2 regions of the Vibrio sp. 1978 genome follow, and region 2 is predicted to be linked to the other one. Evidence: predicted binding sites of a transcription regulator. Region 2 holds the regulator's gene; the other holds the start of a gene.
The links. The regulator MetJ, encoded in region 2, represses methionine synthesis genes. The targets are predictions, from matches to a motif close to TTAGACNTNTANANGTCTAA.

Region 1: the regulator MetJ is predicted to act here: its motif matches at 1,338-1,357, upstream of metA (homoserine O-acetyltransferase MetA).

What each region holds. Positions count from the first base shown of each region.
Region 1 is NZ_JAWPOP010000004.1:282,120-292,307, forward strand. It holds gene R8N49_RS06480 (DMT family transporter) at 199-534, opposite strand; gene R8N49_RS06485 (hypothetical protein) at 658-1,044, opposite strand; gene metA (homoserine O-acetyltransferase MetA) at 1,385-2,326, shown strand; gene pilW (type IV pilus biogenesis/stability protein PilW) at 2,506-3,231, shown strand; gene R8N49_RS06500 (phosphate/phosphite/phosphonate ABC transporter substrate-binding protein) at 3,499-4,428, shown strand; gene R8N49_RS06505 (GGDEF domain-containing phosphodiesterase) at 4,428-6,584, shown strand; gene R8N49_RS06510 (response regulator) at 6,741-9,917, shown strand; gene R8N49_RS06515 (hypothetical protein) at 9,927-10,188, shown strand, end outside.
Region 2 is NZ_JAWPOP010000040.1:11,455-21,642, forward strand. It holds gene ppc (phosphoenolpyruvate carboxylase) at 1-2,395, shown strand, start outside; gene R8N49_RS23310 (PadR family transcriptional regulator) at 2,821-3,360, shown strand; gene metF (methylenetetrahydrofolate reductase) at 3,431-4,333, opposite strand; gene R8N49_RS23320 (bifunctional aspartate kinase/homoserine dehydrogenase II) at 4,596-7,004, opposite strand; gene R8N49_RS23325 (O-succinylhomoserine (thiol)-lyase) at 7,020-8,180, opposite strand; gene metJ (met regulon transcriptional regulator MetJ) at 8,406-8,726, shown strand; gene R8N49_RS23335 (malic enzyme-like NAD(P)-binding protein) at 8,839-10,116, opposite strand.

The DNA.
Region 1 (10,188 bases), on a different contig from region 2:
TTCCTAAAGTTTGAAGAAACATAACTTTGTATTTTCAATGCGCTAAATAATGTCTATTTTTCAATCACATAATGCGACCGTTATGAATACAACAATAAGACGTCATATCAATACTCGCCATTAGCGATTGAATTTGCACTAAAAAGCCGCAGCAATTTCTCGCTGCGGCTTCTTATTCACTTAACAAGTAGAGTGGCGTTATTCGTGCCCTACTGTTTTGGATAATAAATTTACGATCAACACACCAGCGATGATAAACCCAACACCAACTAGGGCTGGTAAGTCTAGACGCTGTCCGTAAACAAAGTAACCAACCGTCGCAACCAAAACGATCCCAGCACCACTCCATATGGCATAAACAACCCCAACAGGCATTGTTTGCACTGTGACGGAAAGCAAGAAGAAAGCGATGCCGTAACCAATCAAAACGACTGTGCTCGGCATTACTTTCGTAAATTGCTCTGTTTTGGGAATATAAGAAGTGGCAATCACTTCACATACAATCGCTATCGACAGCGCCAACATTGGTGGCATAGAGACAAGCATTTTGAACATAAGGCATTAACGCTCAACAGAAATGTAACCGACAACATGTCCGGATAATTAGGCCGCGCATTATACCCAACTCATCTCACGATGGAATACCACTAACGATGTTTACACACCATCACTTTCGCTTACTTTTTGATGACCAGGTGAAAGGCTGACGTTTTGGTGCTGACGAGAAATTTCAAAGTAGATATGCATATCAATCGGCTCAGGTGTATTGAGTAGCATCTTACCTACTTCACGTTGGAAATGACCATAATTACCTAGCTCATCCGTTAGTTCTAGGAGCTCGTAAGAGGCTTCATCGGCAAACATTCCATACGCATACTGATAATGACTGATATCCTTGCTCTTATCATAACCCAGCTTTTGAAGAGCTTGATCAATCTCTTCCGGCGTATAAATGTCTTTATCACCAAACGAATGCAGTAGCACGCAAGGAACTTCTTGAGCGATGCCCTGAATCTTTGTCTTTCTCTTGAAAATACCGAACATAATGTCCTCCACTGACGATGTTTCCAAATATGCACATTAATGCAAAATGGTGAGCTGATTGTTTTTAGTATGGCTCATTAATTTGAGACTTCCTTACTACGAAGTCACCTTCACATATTAACGTGATCGCATAATTACCAGCAAATAGTACACACTGCGTTTCAAACCTATCTCATCAGAAACTCTGCTTTAGTCACAATTGTGTGACAACCCCGAGTACGGTTTACCATAATGTAAAGAGTAGATTGAAAAGTCGGATTTCGTATCGACATCTAAACTTAATTAAGTTAGCTTTAGAAGTATAGACGTCTAGATTGACTATACTTAGGGAGAGAAAGTCGTGCCAATTAGAATTCCAGATCAATTACCAGCTACCGATGTATTAAGGACAGAAAACATCTTCGTGATGAGTGAAACGCGTGCAGCGAGTCAGGAAATACGTCCTTTAAGAGTGCTGATCCTTAATCTGATGCCAAAAAAAATAGAGACTGAAACTCAGTTTCTGCGTCTACTCTCAAACAGCCCACTACAGGTTAACGTCGAATTACTGCGCATTGATAACCGCCCGAGTAAAAATACGCCAACTGAACATTTAGACACGTTTTATCGCCAATTTGAAATGGTGCGAGATAAAAACTTCGATGGCATGATCATTACTGGGGCTCCATTAGGTTTGGTGCAATTTGAAGATGTCATTTATTGGGATCATCTCAAAACCATCATGGAGTGGGCAAAAGATCATGTGACATCCACTCTTTATGTTTGCTGGGCTGCGCAAGCAGGGTTAAAGCTACTCTACGATCTACCTAAAAAAACGCGTAAAGAAAAACTTTCAGGCGTGTATCATCATCAAATCCATCATCAGTTTCACCCTATCTTACGCGGATTTGATGACACGTTTTTGGCTCCTCACTCGCGTTACGCAGATTTTTCGCCTCACTTTCTAGAAGAGCATACTGACTTAGACATTTTAGCGACATCGGATGTCGCAGGTGTGTACTTGGCCACCACAAAAGACAAACGCAATGTCTTTGTCACAGGACACCCTGAGTATGATTCTCACACCTTACATAATGAATATATCCGAGATTTAAGCGAAGGTATGGAGCCCGCTATTCCTGTCAACTATTACCCAAACAACAACCCAGATAACCCACCAATTGCAAGCTGGAGAAGCCATGGACACCTCCTCTTTTTAAACTGGCTGAACTACTGTGTTTATCAGCAAACACCGTACGATCTCGATCACTTCAGTGAAGATGCTTTCACTAAAGACGATTAGCTTCAAAATAAGCAAACAAAGCACTCATCATTACCGAAATGTAATATGTGAACCAAGCCGCCATATGGCGGCTTTTTCATAACAGTTTGCAAACCTGATCGCATAGTGTTTTTTCCTCAATAGGTTTTTGCTAAGTAATTCATATCATGCAGAAAGATTCAGGGATGTAGGGATAAAGAATGAAAACAGCAAAGCTCGGTGCACTAATATTATTGTCTCAGTTTGCACTCGTGGGTTGCGTGACGGTGAAAGAAGATGGAAGCCCTGTCGTTAAAGCCGATCCTGTGGCAATGGCAGAATCACGTATCGCACTTGGCTTAGGTTATTTAGACGGCGGTAACATGATTCGCGCGCATGATAACTTACAACAAGCCTTAAACCACGCACCTCAATACTATCGCGCGCAATTATCTATGGCTCACTACTACGAAACGGTTGGTGAAGATATTAAAGCCGAACAGATGTATAAACGCTCTCTACGCCAACACACTAAAAACGGAAATGTGCTCAATAACTACGGTACTTTTCTTTGCAAGCGAGGTGACTTCGAAAAAGCCGATCAGATGTTTAATCGAGCCATTGAGCAGCCTTATTACTACCTTATTCCAGCAAGCTATGAGAATGCAGCTTTTTGTGCGCTAAAATCACAAGATAAAGACAAAGCGAGATACTACTTTACTAGAGCTATCGATCATGACCCTCATAGACCAAAATCGATTTTGCAACTCGCTAAAATAGAAATTGATAGCGGTGATTATACTGAAGCTAGAATTCGATTAATGAGATTCAATCAAATGTATGGCGTGAAGAAGCCCTCTTTGCAACTCATGATTCAACTTGAACGTGCAGCAGGCAATGAAGCTCTCGAGAAAAAGTATCAAAAACAATTGGAAAAATTTTCTTAGTACAAAATAGCGATACATAAGGCGCATTAGCTCACAGCCAATACAGCGCTTGACCAAGAATCCAGTGAATTCAGACTCACGGTGATACATTCATCCTGTACATAAACGTCAAATTCGGTACTATTTGAACGGAATAAGTGACCAAGTCACATTATAAAAAGTGCGCACACAACGAAATTTGTACATCATACTGTTTTTAAGATTGATTTCGGCACATTGATAAATACTAAATATTACTGACATGCACCAGAAGGAAGTTGAAGCCGGATGAAACCTGCCTGCACTCTGTTATTACTCACTTTGCTGAGTTCACCTTTTGTTGTCAGTGCACAAGAAAATATTGAGAAAACATTCACATTTGGCATTGTGTCCAATAAAGCCCAAAGCAAAATCAAAAAAGCGACGCCCCTTACTCAGTATGTAACTGAAAATATGACTGAATATGGTTACGCAAAAGGGGTGGTAAAGGTATTTAAAAATTATCGTCAGCTCGCGGTTGCGCTTGAAAATGGCACCGTTCAAATTGCAACGGCGACCCCCTTTAATGCGATGACCTTAGAAAAGGAGTCTAATAGCCAAGTTCTTGCTATACGATGGAAAAAAGGCCTGCAAAAATATCATACGGTGTTCTTTACTAATAAAGAGAGTGGCATTGAGTCACTTTCTGACCTGCGCGGAAAAACGCTTGTTTTCGAAAAGCGCACGTCTACCAGCAGCTATTACCTACCTGCGATTACATTGCTGAATCACGGAGAAAAACTGCAATACCTTCCCTCTCCTGATGACAAACCGGCCAAAGACAGTATTGGTTATTTATTCCTTGATGAGCAACTCGCTCAGTCAAATGAAATCAACCTATCTGTATGGGTATATAAACAGAGAGTTGCAGCAGGAGCATTCAGTAACTTCAACTGGAACAATCCCAAAGATTTGCCAGAAAACATGAAAGACAAACTAGCGATTTTTTCTCGTTCTGTTGAAATACCCAGGGATTTAATTCTCGCTTCTCCAAGCATGAGCCTAGAGCAACAGCGTAAAATCACGTCCATACTGCTTGATATGGATACAACTCACGAAGGCTCTCTCGCACTTAAAAAGTTTCAGAACACCAAAAAATTCAGCGCGCTTACTCCAGAAATGCGAGCCTCCTTAAGTACAGTGCGCAAGTCAGTTCACTTATTACCGAAGGTGGATTGATGTTTCAAAAGCTCTCACTCGAAACCAAATACATTTGCTCGACAATGTTCGTTGTCTTGTTTGTTGTGGTGATAAATCTTGCGTTATACATGCACGGTTACGATGCGTATTCAAATAGCTTAACTCAACAAATCACGAACAACTCTCAAGAAAAAACAGAATCTTACGTTAAGCAAAAAGGGTTGGTTTATGCAGAGCTATTATCAAAACAGCTTTTTGATCCACTCTATACAGACAATATCAGTCAAGCGTATGAGCAAATTAAGGCAACATTGAGCCAGCCAGATGTCTCGAAAATACATGTTGTTGACAATGAAGGGCTAATCTTTCACGACGGCACTACTCAGCTAAGGATGTTTGCCCAACCTCATTACCGCTCTCCTTTTATTTTGAAAGCAATAGAAGAATCTAGAACTCTCGTTTCCTTTTCCAAGCATCAGTTGGAGATCGCAGCGCCGATTCAGCAATCAAACATTACTCTTGGGGCGGTGTATCTTGAGCTTAACTTGATACACCTACTGGAAGAGAAAGAACAGAACATTGAACAAGTCCAAGCGATTACCTCAAACGATAAACAGAAGATGTTTAACTTGCTGCTAACGATCAGTGGGATATCCGTTCTATTCGGTAGCATCATCGCTTATGCTTTGGGGCGGTCGTTAACTAAGCCACTCAAGCAACTAAAAGATCAATTTTCAGAGTCAAATACCCAAGCGCTGCCAGTCACCGACATACAAAGCAAAGATGAAGTGGGAGAACTTATTTCAGCGTACAACAAAATGTCAAACAAAGTGAACCGATACACCAGCCGAGTTGAGTTCATGGCATACCACGATATTCTGACTTCCCTGCCAAACCGAGAAAAGTTACTCATTGATATTCAAACGCAAATAACTGACCACAAATCCCCCTCACTCGCGGTTGTGTTTATTGACTTGGATGACTTTAAGCACATTAACGATAACTATGGACATAACATTGGGGATAAATTGCTAGGCCATCTTGCCTCAGAGCTTCAAGGCCGTTTGCCGAGTTATTTTAAGCCGCTTTACCGCCTTTCTACCATCGTAAGTCGAGTAGGTGCGGATGAATTTGTACTGGCCTTTCCGTGCTCGGACAATCATGAAGCTAGAGAAAAAGCGAACGATATTCATCGCCAACTACTCTCTCCCTTTAGTTTGGAAGAGAACGATATTCAAATTACGGCAAGCCTCGGAATTGCCGTGTATCCAGAATTTGGTTCAAACGCTGAGTCTCTTTTACAGCTTTCCTCTCTTGCGGCGCAGGAATCTAAAAGACGCGGTAAAGACATTATGACGATATACGATTCCACGTTTGATGAAACGATTAAACAACGTTTATACATAGAACGAGAACTGCGTCGTTCAGTACGTGACTTGTCTCAATTCGAGCTGTGGTATCAACCACAATTTGATCTAAAAACCTATCGCCTAATTGGGGTCGAAGCATTGGTTAGGTGGAATCATCCCGAGAAAGGTTATATCAGTCCAGAATCGTTTATCCCGATCGCAGAACAAAGTGATTTAATATTGGAGCTTGGAGAACATATCATTGAGACGGCAGTTGCTCAGCGGGCAATGTGGGCAGAACATTTCGGTACTGATTTTCACATCGCACTAAACTTGTCCCCAAGACAAATCTATCGCCAAGATTTAAGTCAATTATTTTCTAAGTATTTACGACGACATGATGTCGCCCCTCAAACCATTCATGTTGAAGTGACAGAGTCACTTTTTATTGATGATACAGAGAAAGCTCAATATGTGCTTAAAAAACTACAAAGTATCGGAGTGGAAGTTTGGCTAGATGACTTTGGTACGGGGTATTCAGCCCTTGCCTACCTACAACATATGGCTTTTGACGGGCTCAAGATTGATCGTTCATTTATCGCTCAAATCCGAAAAAGCGATCAAGACGATTCATTAGTTCGCGCGATTGTATCCATGGCTCACAACCTAAGAATGAAAGTAGTAGCCGAAGGCGTAGAAACTCAAACTCAACTCACACGAATGGAGTCTCTCCACTGTGACATCGTACAAGGTTTTTTCTTAGGTAGACCTGTACCTGCCGAGGAATTGATTGCATTTGAATACCAACGAGGGAGTGGCGCTCAAAACGTCAATCACTTTGCTTAGAACGCCGTTTTGTTAACTATTGCCGCTTAGCGCGTTAGTACTCGTAATGCAATATCGGTCACACTTCCCCCACCTCATTAATATGAATTTTCTCTTAAAATCTAACATCTGAGATAAATAAACTACACTTTTCATATCAACTTCTTGGATATGGAAATGCGCGTGGTAGGAACCTTTCCTTGGAACAACCTGTCGGTAAAACAAAAGCTATTTGGGTTGGTTTTGCTGCCAATTTTATTGTTGCTTGTCCTCGCGGGTAAACATGTACAAAGCCTTTCTATCCAGGCTCAGGAACTACAAAAAGCACAGTTATTCTCTGTCTACATAGACCGCGTATCTTCGCTTTATCACCTACCGAATAACCCTGATGTAATAGATAAGCAACTAAAAACTCAGCAGATATCTCAATTGTTACGCGACACCGCTGCACCAGTATTCGGTGAAAACGCTGAGATACTAAACCAGTTGACAAGCTTTGAGGAAGCAACCCTCTCGATGCTCTCTTCGCAAAATCAAGAAGAAAAGTTAGATGCGGCAGAGTGGCGCGCTGATACGTTCAAAGAAATCCTCATGAGCTTAGACAAAGTCTATTTTAGAAATGTGAGTTATGAAACAAACACTCACCTTTCTTCTTTGATGCAACTTGAATGGTTGATGTTTTGGTCCACTGAAGAGCATAGATTAAGCGAATATTTGATTCGATCTTCAGAGGAAAATAACGAGTACGACCTCACAACACAGGCTTCTATCCAATCTTTAATCCAGAACCAACAACTATTTCTAGAGCGTTTTGTGACGCTAAATGCCAATCAACAACAAGTAGATCTGCTCATTGAGACGTTTACGGGTGAAGTCTTTATCAAAAGCCAAGAGTTTCGTGCTTATTTATTGCAACCAGCTCAACTCAAATCATTAACCCCGGATGAGATTGATGCGGGGTTATCTGCACTCAACAAACGCTTATCGTTATTACAAAGTGTTGACGACAAAATGGAACAACAGCTGAGTGATGATATATCAAAGACAATCAACACGACGACACAGCACCGCTTTACCTTTATCGCAATGATGAGCCTTTTAACGCTGTTGGTCGTAAGTTTAACGCTAAGATTGGTGCGAAAAGTTACTGGAAACTTGAATCTAGTCCTCAAATTTCTCAGTAACGAAAGCAATGAACAAAGTAACACTGAAAATTCACCTCTTGCTCAACTAATAAAGGGTAAAGACGAGCTGAGTAAGTTTGCTCGAGAGGTAAAAAAGCTTAGTGATGAGCGGATGTTGTCCAGACTAAAGCTCACACAAGCTAAAGAAGATGCAGAACAAGCAAAAGATGATGCAATTAAGGCGAGTAAAGCCAAAAGTAGCTTTTTGGCCAACATGTCCCACGAGATCCGCACGCCGCTAAATGGCGTTATTGGTATCTCTGAAGTCTTATCCGATACTTCCCTGACTGCCACACAACGCGATTACGTCGACACGATTGAAACCTCCTCCCAACTGCTTTTGAGTTTAATTAATGACGTTCTAGACTTCTCAAAAATTGAATCTGGGATGTTGCTCATTAGCCCACATTCAACTTGTGTTCGAGAGTCTATCTATGACATTGCTTCTATCATTTCACCGAAAGCAAAGGAAAAAGGCATCGATGTGCAAGTCAACATTAGCCGTAACACGCCTTACCACGTAATGTTGGATGACCATCGTATACGCCAAGTTGTCATGAACTTCATGTCTAACGCGGTAAAATTTACCGAACAAGGCAGTGTTGAGCTATCGGTCATCACCCGCGAAATAAAAAATGGTGAAGCGGTCATCGAGTTTTCCGTTAAAGATTCTGGGATTGGTATTGATGCCCAGCAGCAAAAGAAAATATTTGCTCCATTTGCCCAAGAGGATAACTCTACTACCCGACAATTTGGGGGAACTGGACTTGGGCTTGCCATTAGCACGCAATTAGTTGAGCTAATGGGTGGAGAAATTCAACTTGAATCCGAGAAAGGTAAAGGCAGTCGCTTCTTCTTTGAACTAACTGCTCCTGTTGTGACGCAAGAGTTTAACGCTTATCACGCTCTGAATCACAACGATATATGGATTGTATGCAGCAGTACTCAACTAGAACAAAAACTGCGTAACGAGTTAAGTTTTTTCAACATCAATATAACGCAGTCAGTAGATACCTTAAGTGCGTTGCCAACGTGGATTGATAACGAGCGCGTTATCGTTATTCATGTAGAAGCATCACCAAATGCAGCGGCGATGCATATCGATGAGATAGAAAGCCTTTGTAAACGAAACATTCGTGTCTGCCTTATCAAGCACCTTCATAGCCCACAATTCGACTTTAGAAACAGTATCAGCGCCTTGGTCACTCAGCCACTACTAGGGCAGCGCTTAATTAAAGCACTTGAAAGTTGTGCGGCAAATTTCTCGCACGCACAACAAGAGAGCACTTCAGCGCAACATGTTAAATCTCTGCCGAAAATTTTGGTCGTTGATGACAATACGGTCAATCAAAAAATCGCGGGGCTACACGTCACAAAAGCTGGCTTCGACTTTGATGTCGCTGTAAACGGACAAGAAGCGGTTGAGAAATTTCAACAGAATCAATACAGCCTAATTTTAATGGACTGCATGATGCCCGTAATGGATGGATTTGAAGCCACCCAAATAATTCGTCAAATAGAAGTAAAAGAAAAACGCGCTTTCAGAATTCCGATTATTGCTCTAACGGCAAGTGTGGTCGATGACGATATACAAAAATGCTTTGACGTTGGAATGGATGACTATGTGCCCAAACCGTTTAAAGCAGGGTTGCTTAAAGAGAAGTTAGATAAGGCAATTGGGTTACGTGTTTCCAACACGACGCCTGCTGAACCACACCAAGAGAACACCACCCCCGATAAAACTCATGAACTACCTGCAAGTTCTGAGCAACCAGAAGCAACGGTAACGCCTATTCGCTCCGAACGTATCTTGCTTGTCGAAGACAATAGAGTGAACCAGAAAGTGGCTTCTCTATTGCTATCTAAAGCAGGCTATCAATTCGAAGTCGCTGAAAACGGACAAATTGCAGTCGAGATGTTCCAAAAAGATGGAAAGTTTGATGTTATTTTGATGGATTGCATGATGCCCATAATGGATGGGTTTGAAGCTTCTAGGCAAATTAGAGCTTATGAAGCGAGTAAAGGATTAGCTAAGACGCCCATTATCGCATTAACAGCAAGCGTCGTAGATGATGACATTCAACGCTGCTTTGATTCAGGAATGGATGCCTACGTACCAAAGCCTGTGCGCAAAGAAAAACTGTTGTATCAAATTGAACAAGCAATGTAGGTGGATTCTATGAGTAGAAATCATTCTCGCGTTGCTTTTCCTTTGCGTTACATAAAACGCTATCTGTTTATTCTGATTGTCCTTCTTTCATTAAATTGCCAAGCTCTCGCTGCAGAGAGCTACGCCGTTTTCTCATTTAATGACGAATTCTCTCCGCTCACTGTCAATAAAGCGCGAAAGTTGTACAGAGGGAAGACGCAACTTTTACAAGGCCAGCGAATTGAACTCTCTGACTGGCCTGCGACATCAACAGAAAGAGCTGAGTTCTATC
Region 2 (10,188 bases):
CCTCACCAATATCGCTGAGCAATACCACACGATTTCACGCCATTGTGAAGAGCACATTTGTGAACCAGACGCGATTAACTCGCTGTTTTCTAAACTGGTACAAAACGATGTGAGCAAACTGGACACTGCCCAAGCGGTTCGTGATCTAAATATTGAATTGGTATTGACGGCTCACCCAACAGAAATTACGCGCCGTACGATGATCAACAAACTGGTCAAGATAAACGAGTGCTTATCAAAGTTGGAGCTAAGCGATCTTTCTTCTAAAGAGCGCAGAAAAACCGAACGCCGCCTAGAGCAACTGATTGCCCAAGGCTGGCATTCAGACGTGATTCGACAACAACGCCCTACTCCGTTGGATGAAGCAAAGTGGGGCTTTGCGGTCGTTGAAAACTCGCTATGGGAAGCAGTACCGGACTTCCTACGTGAGATGAATGACCGTCTAAAATCTTACCTTGGAGAAGGTTTACCCATTGATGCTCGCCCAGTGCACTTCTCCTCTTGGATGGGCGGTGACCGTGACGGTAACCCGTTTGTTACTCACAACGTTACGCGTGAAGTCTTACTATTGTCTCGTTGGAAAGCCGCCGATCTTTATCTCAATGACATCAACGAGTTGATCAGCGAGCTGTCTATGACAGTTTCAAACGATCAAGTCCGTGAACTTGCTGGCGAAGATCAGCACGAACCATACCGTGCGATCCTGAAGCAATTACGCACTCTGCTCAATGAAACCAAAGATATTCTCGATGCTAAGATCCACGGTCAAAAACTGGCCGTTAAAGCACCACTGCAAAAAGTCGAGCAACTTTGGGAACCGCTGTATGCCTGCTACCAGTCACTAAACGAATGTGGCATGGGTGTAATAGCCAACGGCTCACTACTGGATACACTACGCCGCGTAAAAGCATTTGGTATCCATCTTGTACGTCTTGATATCCGCCAAGAGAGCACGCGTCACTCAGACGTCTTGTCTGAACTAACTCGCTACTTAGGTATTGGTGATTACGAACAATGGAGTGAGCAAGATAAGATTGCTTTTCTAACTAACGAGCTGGCATCTAAACGTCCGCTTCTCCCTCGTGATTGGGAACCGTCTGAACCCGTCAAAGAGGTTTTGGATACCTGTAAGATTGTTGCAGCACAACCGCGTGAAGCGTTTGGCGCTTACGTTATTTCAATGGCACGTACCGCCTCTGACGTACTAGCCGTTCATCTACTGCTACAAGAAGCTGGTTGCCCTTACCGCATGGATGTGTGTCCTCTGTTCGAAACGCTAGACGATTTGAACAACGCAGAATCGGTCATCAAGCAGCTTATGGGGATTGACCTTTACCGTGGTTTTATCCAAAACCACCAGATGGTCATGATTGGTTACTCTGACTCAGCGAAAGATGCAGGTGTTATGTCTGCAGGTTGGGCTCAGTATCATGCGATGGAATCGTTAGTTAAAGTGGCTGAAGAAGAAGGCGTTGAGCTAACTCTATTCCATGGTCGTGGGGGCACAGTCGGTCGCGGTGGTGCGCCTGCGCATGCTGCGCTTTTGTCGCAACCACCAAAAAGCTTGAAAGGCGGTTTACGTGTAACAGAGCAAGGCGAGATGATCCGCTTTAAACTGGGACTCCCAGATGTCGCAGTAAACAGCTTTAACCTATATGCAAGTGCGATTCTGGAAGCCAACTTGTTACCGCCACCAGAGCCAAAACAAGAATGGCGCGACTTGATGGAAGTGCTATCAGAAGTAAGCTGTGAGTCTTACCGAAATGTGGTTCGTGGCGAGCCAGATTTCGTGCCTTACTTCCGCCAAGCAACACCAGAACTCGAACTCGGCAAGTTGCCACTTGGTTCTCGTCCTGCAAAACGAAACCCTAAGGGCGGAGTAGAGAGCTTACGTGCAATCCCGTGGATCTTCTCATGGAGTCAAAACCGTTTGGTACTTCCTGCATGGCTAGGCGCAGGTGAAGCGATTCAATACTCGATCGATAAAGGCCACCAAGCATTGCTCGAAGAGATGTGCCGCGAATGGCCGTTTTTCTCTACTCGTCTCGGCATGCTAGAGATGGTGTACTCGAAGTGTAATATTGATATCTCTCGCTACTACGATGAGCGATTGGTGGATGAGTCGCTCCGTCCACTCGGTGAAAAACTTCGTGCTCAGCTTCAAGAAGACATCAAAGCGGTACTGAATGTAGAGAACAACGAAAACTTGATGCAGCATGACCCTTGGGGACTCGAGTCGATTCGCTTACGCAATATCTACGTTGAGCCATTGAATATGCTACAAGCAGAGCTACTATACCGCACGCGTCAAACCGAAGAAGCTTCTGCAAACTTGGAAGAAGCGTTGATGGTGACGATTGCTGGTATTGCTGCTGGTATGCGTAACACAGGCTAATCATTTCATTTTTAATAAAAAGCTGGGCAAATGCTCAGCTTTTTTTTATCACAGGATAATCTCACCAAAACAAAAGCAGTCAAATAAACCATAATAGACCCAAAAAACACCAAAATAAAAGAACAAAAAACCACAAGTTAACACTATTGATTATTATGTTAGTTTTTTAGGGTAATTTTGTCCTACTATTCCACTTCATGCTTATTATTTATATACTACTTGCCTGCTGAGAGCTCATAAATCCAATCATACCTGCTCCAGCCTTGATGGGACTCCCCATCTCTCTAGGTGATAAACGGCTTTAAGGTGACAGGACCAACATTGTTGGTGCTACTTATACATTAAAAAACTCAAGTGCCAGTAAGAGCGCAGCTGAAAGTATAAGTAGCTTGTTTACAAGTTTATTGACCATTTGGATTGAAGACATGTCATTACCACACGTAATCTTAACTGTTCTTAGCACTCGCGACGCAACCGGTTACGATATCACTAAAGAATTCTCTGCTAGCATCGGTTACTTCTGGAAAGCAAGCCACCAACAGGTGTACCGTGAACTCAACAAAATGGCTGAGAAAGAACTGGTTACTTGCGTATTAGAACCCCAAGAAGGCAAACCAGACCGCAAGGTTTACTCCATTACAGACGCTGGTCGCAGCGCTTTAGGAGAGTGGTTTGATCAACCAACTGCACACCCAACAGTTCGTGATGAGTTTTCAGCGAAATTGATGGCATGTGCCGTTCAACCTGCGGCTCCATTCCGTGACCAACTCGCCGAGCTAGTTGAAGAGTCTCGCAAACTGGTTTCTCACTACAAAGAAATTGAAGCGGCTTACTACGCAACGCCGTCAACTTTAGATAAACAAGCTCGCCTAGAACGTCTAACGCTTCGCCGTAACCTTCTGTTACGTGAAACTTGGATCACTTGGGCAGAAGAAGTTCTAACTGAACTTGAAGTGATTGGTTAAACTCCTTTTGCTTTGATAAAACGAAAAAGGCTTGCCACTTGGCAAGCCTTTTATCTTTTTGAAACCAGATTTACGCACCGACTACTGCGCGAGGACGAACACCCAACGTATGGCATAACGCGTAAGTCATCTCTGCACGGTTTAGTGTGTAGAAGTGAAAATCCTTAACTCCTTCACGACTCAGTACACGCACCATATCAATAGCTTGGCTAGCTCCTACAAGCTGGCGAGTCACCGGATCATCATCCAAGCCATCGAATTGTTTGCTCATCCATCCTGGTACTTTCACGTTGTTCTGTGCCGCAAAGCGAGACGCTTGCTTAAAGTTCGATACAGGCAAAATTCCTGGCACAATTTCTACGTCAATTCCTGCCGCTACACAACGGTCACGGAATCGCAGGTAAGACTCAACGTCAAAAAAGAACTGAGTAATAGCACGGTTTGCACCTGCATCTACCTTACGTTTTAGGTTCAATAAGTCAGACTGTGCGCTTTTAGCTTCAGGGTGAACCTCAGGGAATGCTGCAACGGAGATATCGAAATCGTGGCGTGATTTCAGCAGCTCAACCAAATCCGAGGCATACATATCAGGCGCACCGCCACCTGGAGGAATATCACCACGCAAAGCGACGATATTTTCAATACCATTGTTCCAATAATCATCGGCAATATTAATCAACTCTTCACGAGTCGCATCAATACAAGTGAGATGGGGAGCGGCAACCAATCCGGTTGTTGCTTTAATTTCTTTAATGATGGAGTGTGTTCTGTCACGCTCGCCGGAGTTCGCACCGTAAGTCACAGAAACAAATTTAGGTTGAAGCGTTTTAAGACGGTGCACTGAATTCCAAAGTGTTTCTTCCATCTTAGCGCTGCTTGGCGGAAAAAACTCAAACGATACATTGATGTTATCTGATAACTCAGCAATATTCTGGTTCAAGGCGTCGATATGGCCTGCGTGCGTATATCCCATCTTACTCTCCCTGCGGCACTCCGCCACGAAAACAAACCCTTAAAATCGACGTTTAGACGTCTATATGTCTACAGAATGTATTGAATACGATTTAATGTCAACCTTGTAATTATGAATTTTTCTCAAGTTAATAATGAAGATAGTTCAAGTTTCTACTTGAGCATCATCTCGCCATTTTGCACGGGTTATGACTTCAGTATGGCACTGATAGGGGAATAAAAAACCCTGGATTAATTCCAGGGTTTTTAGGTCAATCGCAACTTTAAAATAAACCAGCCAATCGGTTGAGGTCGGATTGAATAGCGCCGGCTGTCACTTCTCTGCCTGCGCCTGGTCCTCGAATGACCAGAGGGTTATCTTTGTACCACTTGCTCTCTATGGCAAAAATGTTATCGCATGGCAATAAGTTGGCGAGCGCGTGCTCACGAGATAACGCTTCGACTCCCACCGTTGCTTTACCATTTTTTTCTAAACGCGCCACATAGCGAAGCACTTGATCGTTTCTCTGTGCTTTTGTCAGACGCTCTTGAAGTATTTCACTCAACAACGCTCCATTATCGAAGAAATCATCTAAGCTCAGTTCTCTTAATTCTTCTGGCACCAAAGACTCAACTTTAACGCTGTCTGGTTCTATATCTAGGCCCGATTCTCGAGCCAAGATGACTAACTTACGCATTACATCGGAGCCATCTAAATCAGAACGAGGGTCAGGTTCGGTTAACCCTTGCTGCCAAGCAAGATCGACTAAATCATTAAATGGCACAGAACCATCAAACTGTTGGAACAGCCATGATAGCGTCCCCGAGAAAATACCCGATAGAGCGACGATTTCATCCCCACTTTCACGAAGATCTCGCACGGTATGGTTTATCGGTAACCCAGCACCAACCGTTGCGTTGTATAGCCAATGACGACCAATTTTAGCGAATGCATCTTGAACCTGATGGTAGTACTGACTATCTGCGGAACCGGCCACTTTGTTGGCGGAAATCAAATGAATGCCTTGCTGTGCGATTTCTACGTAGCGCTGAGCCAAATCTTTACTCGCGGTAACATCAAGCACGACGGCTTCATCGTAGCTTTTAAGCGCTCCCAAACGTGCCAGCCAATCCCCATTGTTTGCTATGCTTTCATCATCAAATCGTTCAGCAACACTCACCGCCTCAATACCTTGCTCATCGAACCAATAGGTTTGGCTATCCACAACCGCGACAAGATCAAAGCTCATACCATGACGTTTTTCGAGCTCACTTTTTTGCGTCGCAAATAAATTTAACCAACTAGAACCAATATTACCCTTGCCACATAAAGCCACTGCCACGCGTTTTTGCGCTTGGAACAACTGGCTATGAATCGTTTGAACCAACGCCTCGGTATCAGTACGGCGCAAAACAGCGACTAGGCTCAGCCCTGAGTCTGTTTCAGAGATAAATTCTACCGGAGAGTGCTTTAGCTTCTGATAAAAGCCAAAGCAATGATTGGCGTTTTTCGTAACGCCTGCACCTACCGCAGCTAAGAGCGAGTAACCTTCTTTTAGCTTAATTTCTGCCTCTACCGCAAGCTCTTGCAAGTGTTTCAATGCACCACCGGCGATTTCTGCGGTGTAAGCCAAGCGTAGCGTATGCTGATCGGATTGAGCTTCAAATGCCAATGGCTCTAATTGCGCGCGCTGCAACGCTTGTAATACATCACTCTGTGTTTTTTCGAAGTCGTGCCCATGCATGAAAGACAACTGCACCAATAAAACATCATCCAATGAAGTAATAATTTTAGCGCCACGACCAGATGCCAATACACGCTCAATACGAGTAGAACCCGACTCTGGCAGATAGCTACACTTGAGATTAAGGTCCATGGTACTTTGCGCCACAGGCTGAAGCGTACGACTGTGTAGCACTGGGGCAGCTAAGCGAGCAAGTTCACTGGCTTCATCCAATCGAAGTAACGGTAATAAACAAGCGTCAGACACCAAACGTGGATCAGCACTATAGACACCAGCAACATCACTCCAAATCGTGACAGTACTGACTTCAGCAAGCGCGCCTATGACCGTTGCAGAATAGTCAGAGCCGTTACGACCAAGTAGGATGGTTTCTCCTGCCTCGTTCTGAGCCATAAAGCCAGTAATTACCACACGTTTATGGTTATGCTGCGCGAGGATCTCTTTAATTAAAGGGTGTGAACGAGCGCGATCAACCTCTGGTTGAGTTCCCGCTTCTGCACGTAAAAACGCTCGTGCATCTTGTGCAACCGCAGGGATAGAACGTTGAGATAATAACGCGGCCAATAGGCGAGCAGACCATACTTCTCCGTGCCCCAGTACCGCGGCTTTTTGCGCATTAGTGAGTGGTGCAGTCAGCTCCGAGAGAGTACTGAACTCATCATGTAATAAAGCTAACAGCTCTTCTTTTGCTTCACTCTCCAACAAGCTTTCTATTAGCTCAGTTTGAAACTGTCTTAAGCTTTGAAGCGCTTCATGCGCAATTCGGCCATCTTTATTTAACCCTTCCAAAAACTCAATCAAGCGGTTAGTGGTTTTTCCTGCGGCTGAGACGACCACAAGATCATTTTCTGTCGAATACTCCTTGAGAATACCCACAACGCGTAAGTAGCATTCTGGGTTTGCTAAGCTACTGCCACCAAACTTATGCAGCTGACGTTGTACAGTCATTGTTATCGTCTCCTATTACTGGGTAGCTTTAGCGAACGCTTGTTCTAAATCTGTGATGAGGTCTTGTGCATCTTCCAAACCGACAGACAAACGCAATAGTTGATGAGAGACCCCAGCCTCCGCCAGCGCCTCCTCACCCATTGCACGGTGCGTCATGGATGCTGGGTGGCAAATCAAACTTTCTACACCACCTAATGATTCAGCTAATGAAAACAGTTGGAGCTCTTTCACAAACACCTTTAACTGCTCAAACGAACCAGCAAACTCAAAACTCAACATAGAGCCAAAGCCCGTTTGCTGCTTTTTAGCGATGTCATGACCTGGATGTTCCGGCAGGCTTGGATGATAGATAGTTTTAACTAACGCTTGTTTCTGTAGGTAAGCCAGTACCTGCTGTGAGCTCTCTTCATGTACTTTCATACGAGCACCAAGCGTACGAATACCTCGCAGTGTCATGTAACTATCGAAAGGTGTGCCCGTTGCACCAATACAATTGCCCCACCATGCAAGCTCTTCTGCATGCGCTTCTGTGTTGGTGATGATTACCCCACCAATTACGTCCGAATGACCGTTGATGTACTTTGTTGTGGAGTGGATAACAAAATCCGCACCTAGCTCTAAAGGTTTTTGGTACACGGGTGTCAAAAAGGTATTGTCCACCGCAACTAACGCGCCGACTTGTTTCGCTTTTTCACAAGTAGCTGCAATATCCACTACGCGAACCAGAGGGTTTGACGGAGTTTCTAGCAAAATGAGTTTTGGTTTTTGTGCCAATGCAGCATCTAAAGCCTGTTCGTCTGATTGATCGACAAACTGAACCTTAAAATCGCCTTTGTTAGCTCGGGTATTAAAAAGACGATAGGTACCACCATAACAATCGTGAGGAGCAATAATGAGATCATCTGGGCCGAGAAAAGCGGAAACCCATAAATTTAATGCCGACGTACCGCAGTTAGTAACAACCGCTCCTTTTCCAGACTCAAGTTCAGATAGCGCACTTTCCAACAGTCCGCGGTTTGGATTACCAGATCGTGTGTAATCATACTTGGGCACTTCACCAAAAGCAGGAAAACCATAGTTAGTGGAAAGATAAATAGGTGGAACGACAGCATGATATTGGCTGTCTGATTCAATACCAGTGCGTACTGCAATGGTCGCAGGTTTGCGAGTGCTCATGGGTGTATCCTTTCACGGGTAATGACTTCTAAATAGGAATGCGCTATATCTAATGAGTAACATAAAGTGATCAACACGCTTCCTTTGCTGTTATGTTCACTTTACTCGTCAAAAAATGAGACGTCAACACTTCTAGACGTCTATATGTCTTTGCTTATGGCGGTAAATGCAGCTAAAATCAGCACCTAAATTATTTTTAACCGATTACATAAATGAAGGTGTGCAATGGCTGACTGGAATGGCGAATACATTAGCCCATATGCAGAGCACGGCAAAAAAAGCGAACAAGTAAAAAAAATTACCGTCTCTATCCCGCTAAAAGTTTTAAAGGTGCTAACTGATGAGCGTACTCGCCGTCAGATCAATAACTTACGCCATGCAACCAATAGTGAATTGCTATGCGAGGCATTTTTGCACGCGTACACAGGTCAGCCACTTCCGACAGATGAAGACCTTCGTAAAGACCGTCCTGATGATATTCCAACAGAAGTAAAAGCGCTGATGACGGAAATGGGCATCGAATTTGAGTCATTCGACGAAGAATAAAAAAGCCTGATAAGAGGTTTCAGGTAATAACTCTTGCCTCGAGCCAAATGAATGACATAAAAAATGGGACGCAATAGCGTCCCATTTTTGTGTATCACATCTGAAAGATATATTACTCTGCCATGTAGTTTTCAGGCATCTCGATACGAGCTACACCTGAATTAACCGCCGCCTGAGCAACCGCTTTTGCAACACGTGGTAGCAAACGTGAATCCATTGGTTTTGGAATAATATAGTCCGCACCAAACTCTAGCTTATCAACACCGGCAGCCTTCAATACGGCTTCAGGTACAGGCTCTTTTGCTAGCTCGCGAATCGCCTCAACGGCTGCAAGTTTCATTTCATCATTGATTTCACTTGCACGCACATCAAGAGCACCACGGAAAATGAATGGGAAACACAATACGTTGTTAACTTGGTTAGGATAATCACTACGGCCAGTACCCATGATCAAGTCATCACGAACTGCGTGAGCAAGTTCCGGCTTGATTTCAGGATCCGGGTTAGAACATGCGAATACGATTGGCTTATCAGCCATCAACTTCAACGCTTCCGCTGGCAACAGGTTTGGACCAGATACACCTAGGAACAGATCTGCACCTTCAATTACGTCTTCTAGTGTGCGCTTATCTGTATTGTTCGCAAATAACTGCTTATATTCATTAAGGTCATCACGACGAGTGTGAATCACACCTTTGCGATCTAGCATGTAGATTTTTTCGCGCATTGCACCGCATTTGATCAGAAGCTCCATACACGCTACAGCGGCAGCGCCAGCGCCAAGACAAACAATTGTTGAATCTTCAAGTTTCTTACCTTGAAGTTCGATTGCATTCAGCATACCCGCTGCCGTTACAATAGCAGTACCATGTTGATCATCGTGGAATACTGGTACATCACAACGCTCAATCAGACGCTTTTCAATCTCAAAACAGTCTGGTGCTTTAATATCTTCAAGGTTGATACCGCCAAAAGTGTCTGCAATGCTCGCAACAGTATCAACAAATTCATCGATCGTGCGGTGCTTAACTTCAATATCAATAGAGTCAAGACCTGCGAAACGCTTAAACAGTAACGCTTTACCTTCCATCACTGGCTTAGATGCAAGTGGACCTAGGTTACCTAGACCTAGAATAGCGGTACCGTTAGAAATAACAGCAACCATGTTCCCTTTTGCAGTGTACTTGTACACGTTATCCGGGTTTTGTGCGATTTCACGCACTGGCTCTGCAACACCAGGGCTGTAAGCAAGGGCAAGATCACCCGCCGTTTCCGCAGGCTTTGTAAGTTCGACAGCAATCTTTCCTGGAGTTGGATAAGCATGGTAATCCAATGCTTTTTGGCGATGTTCTTCTTCTGGAGTGGCTGCTTGGTGGTTGTCTTCAGACATGGACGTTTCTCTTTTTTATTTTTAGGTAAGGGGGCATAAATTCTATCGGATAGAAATCAAACTTCATAGGCA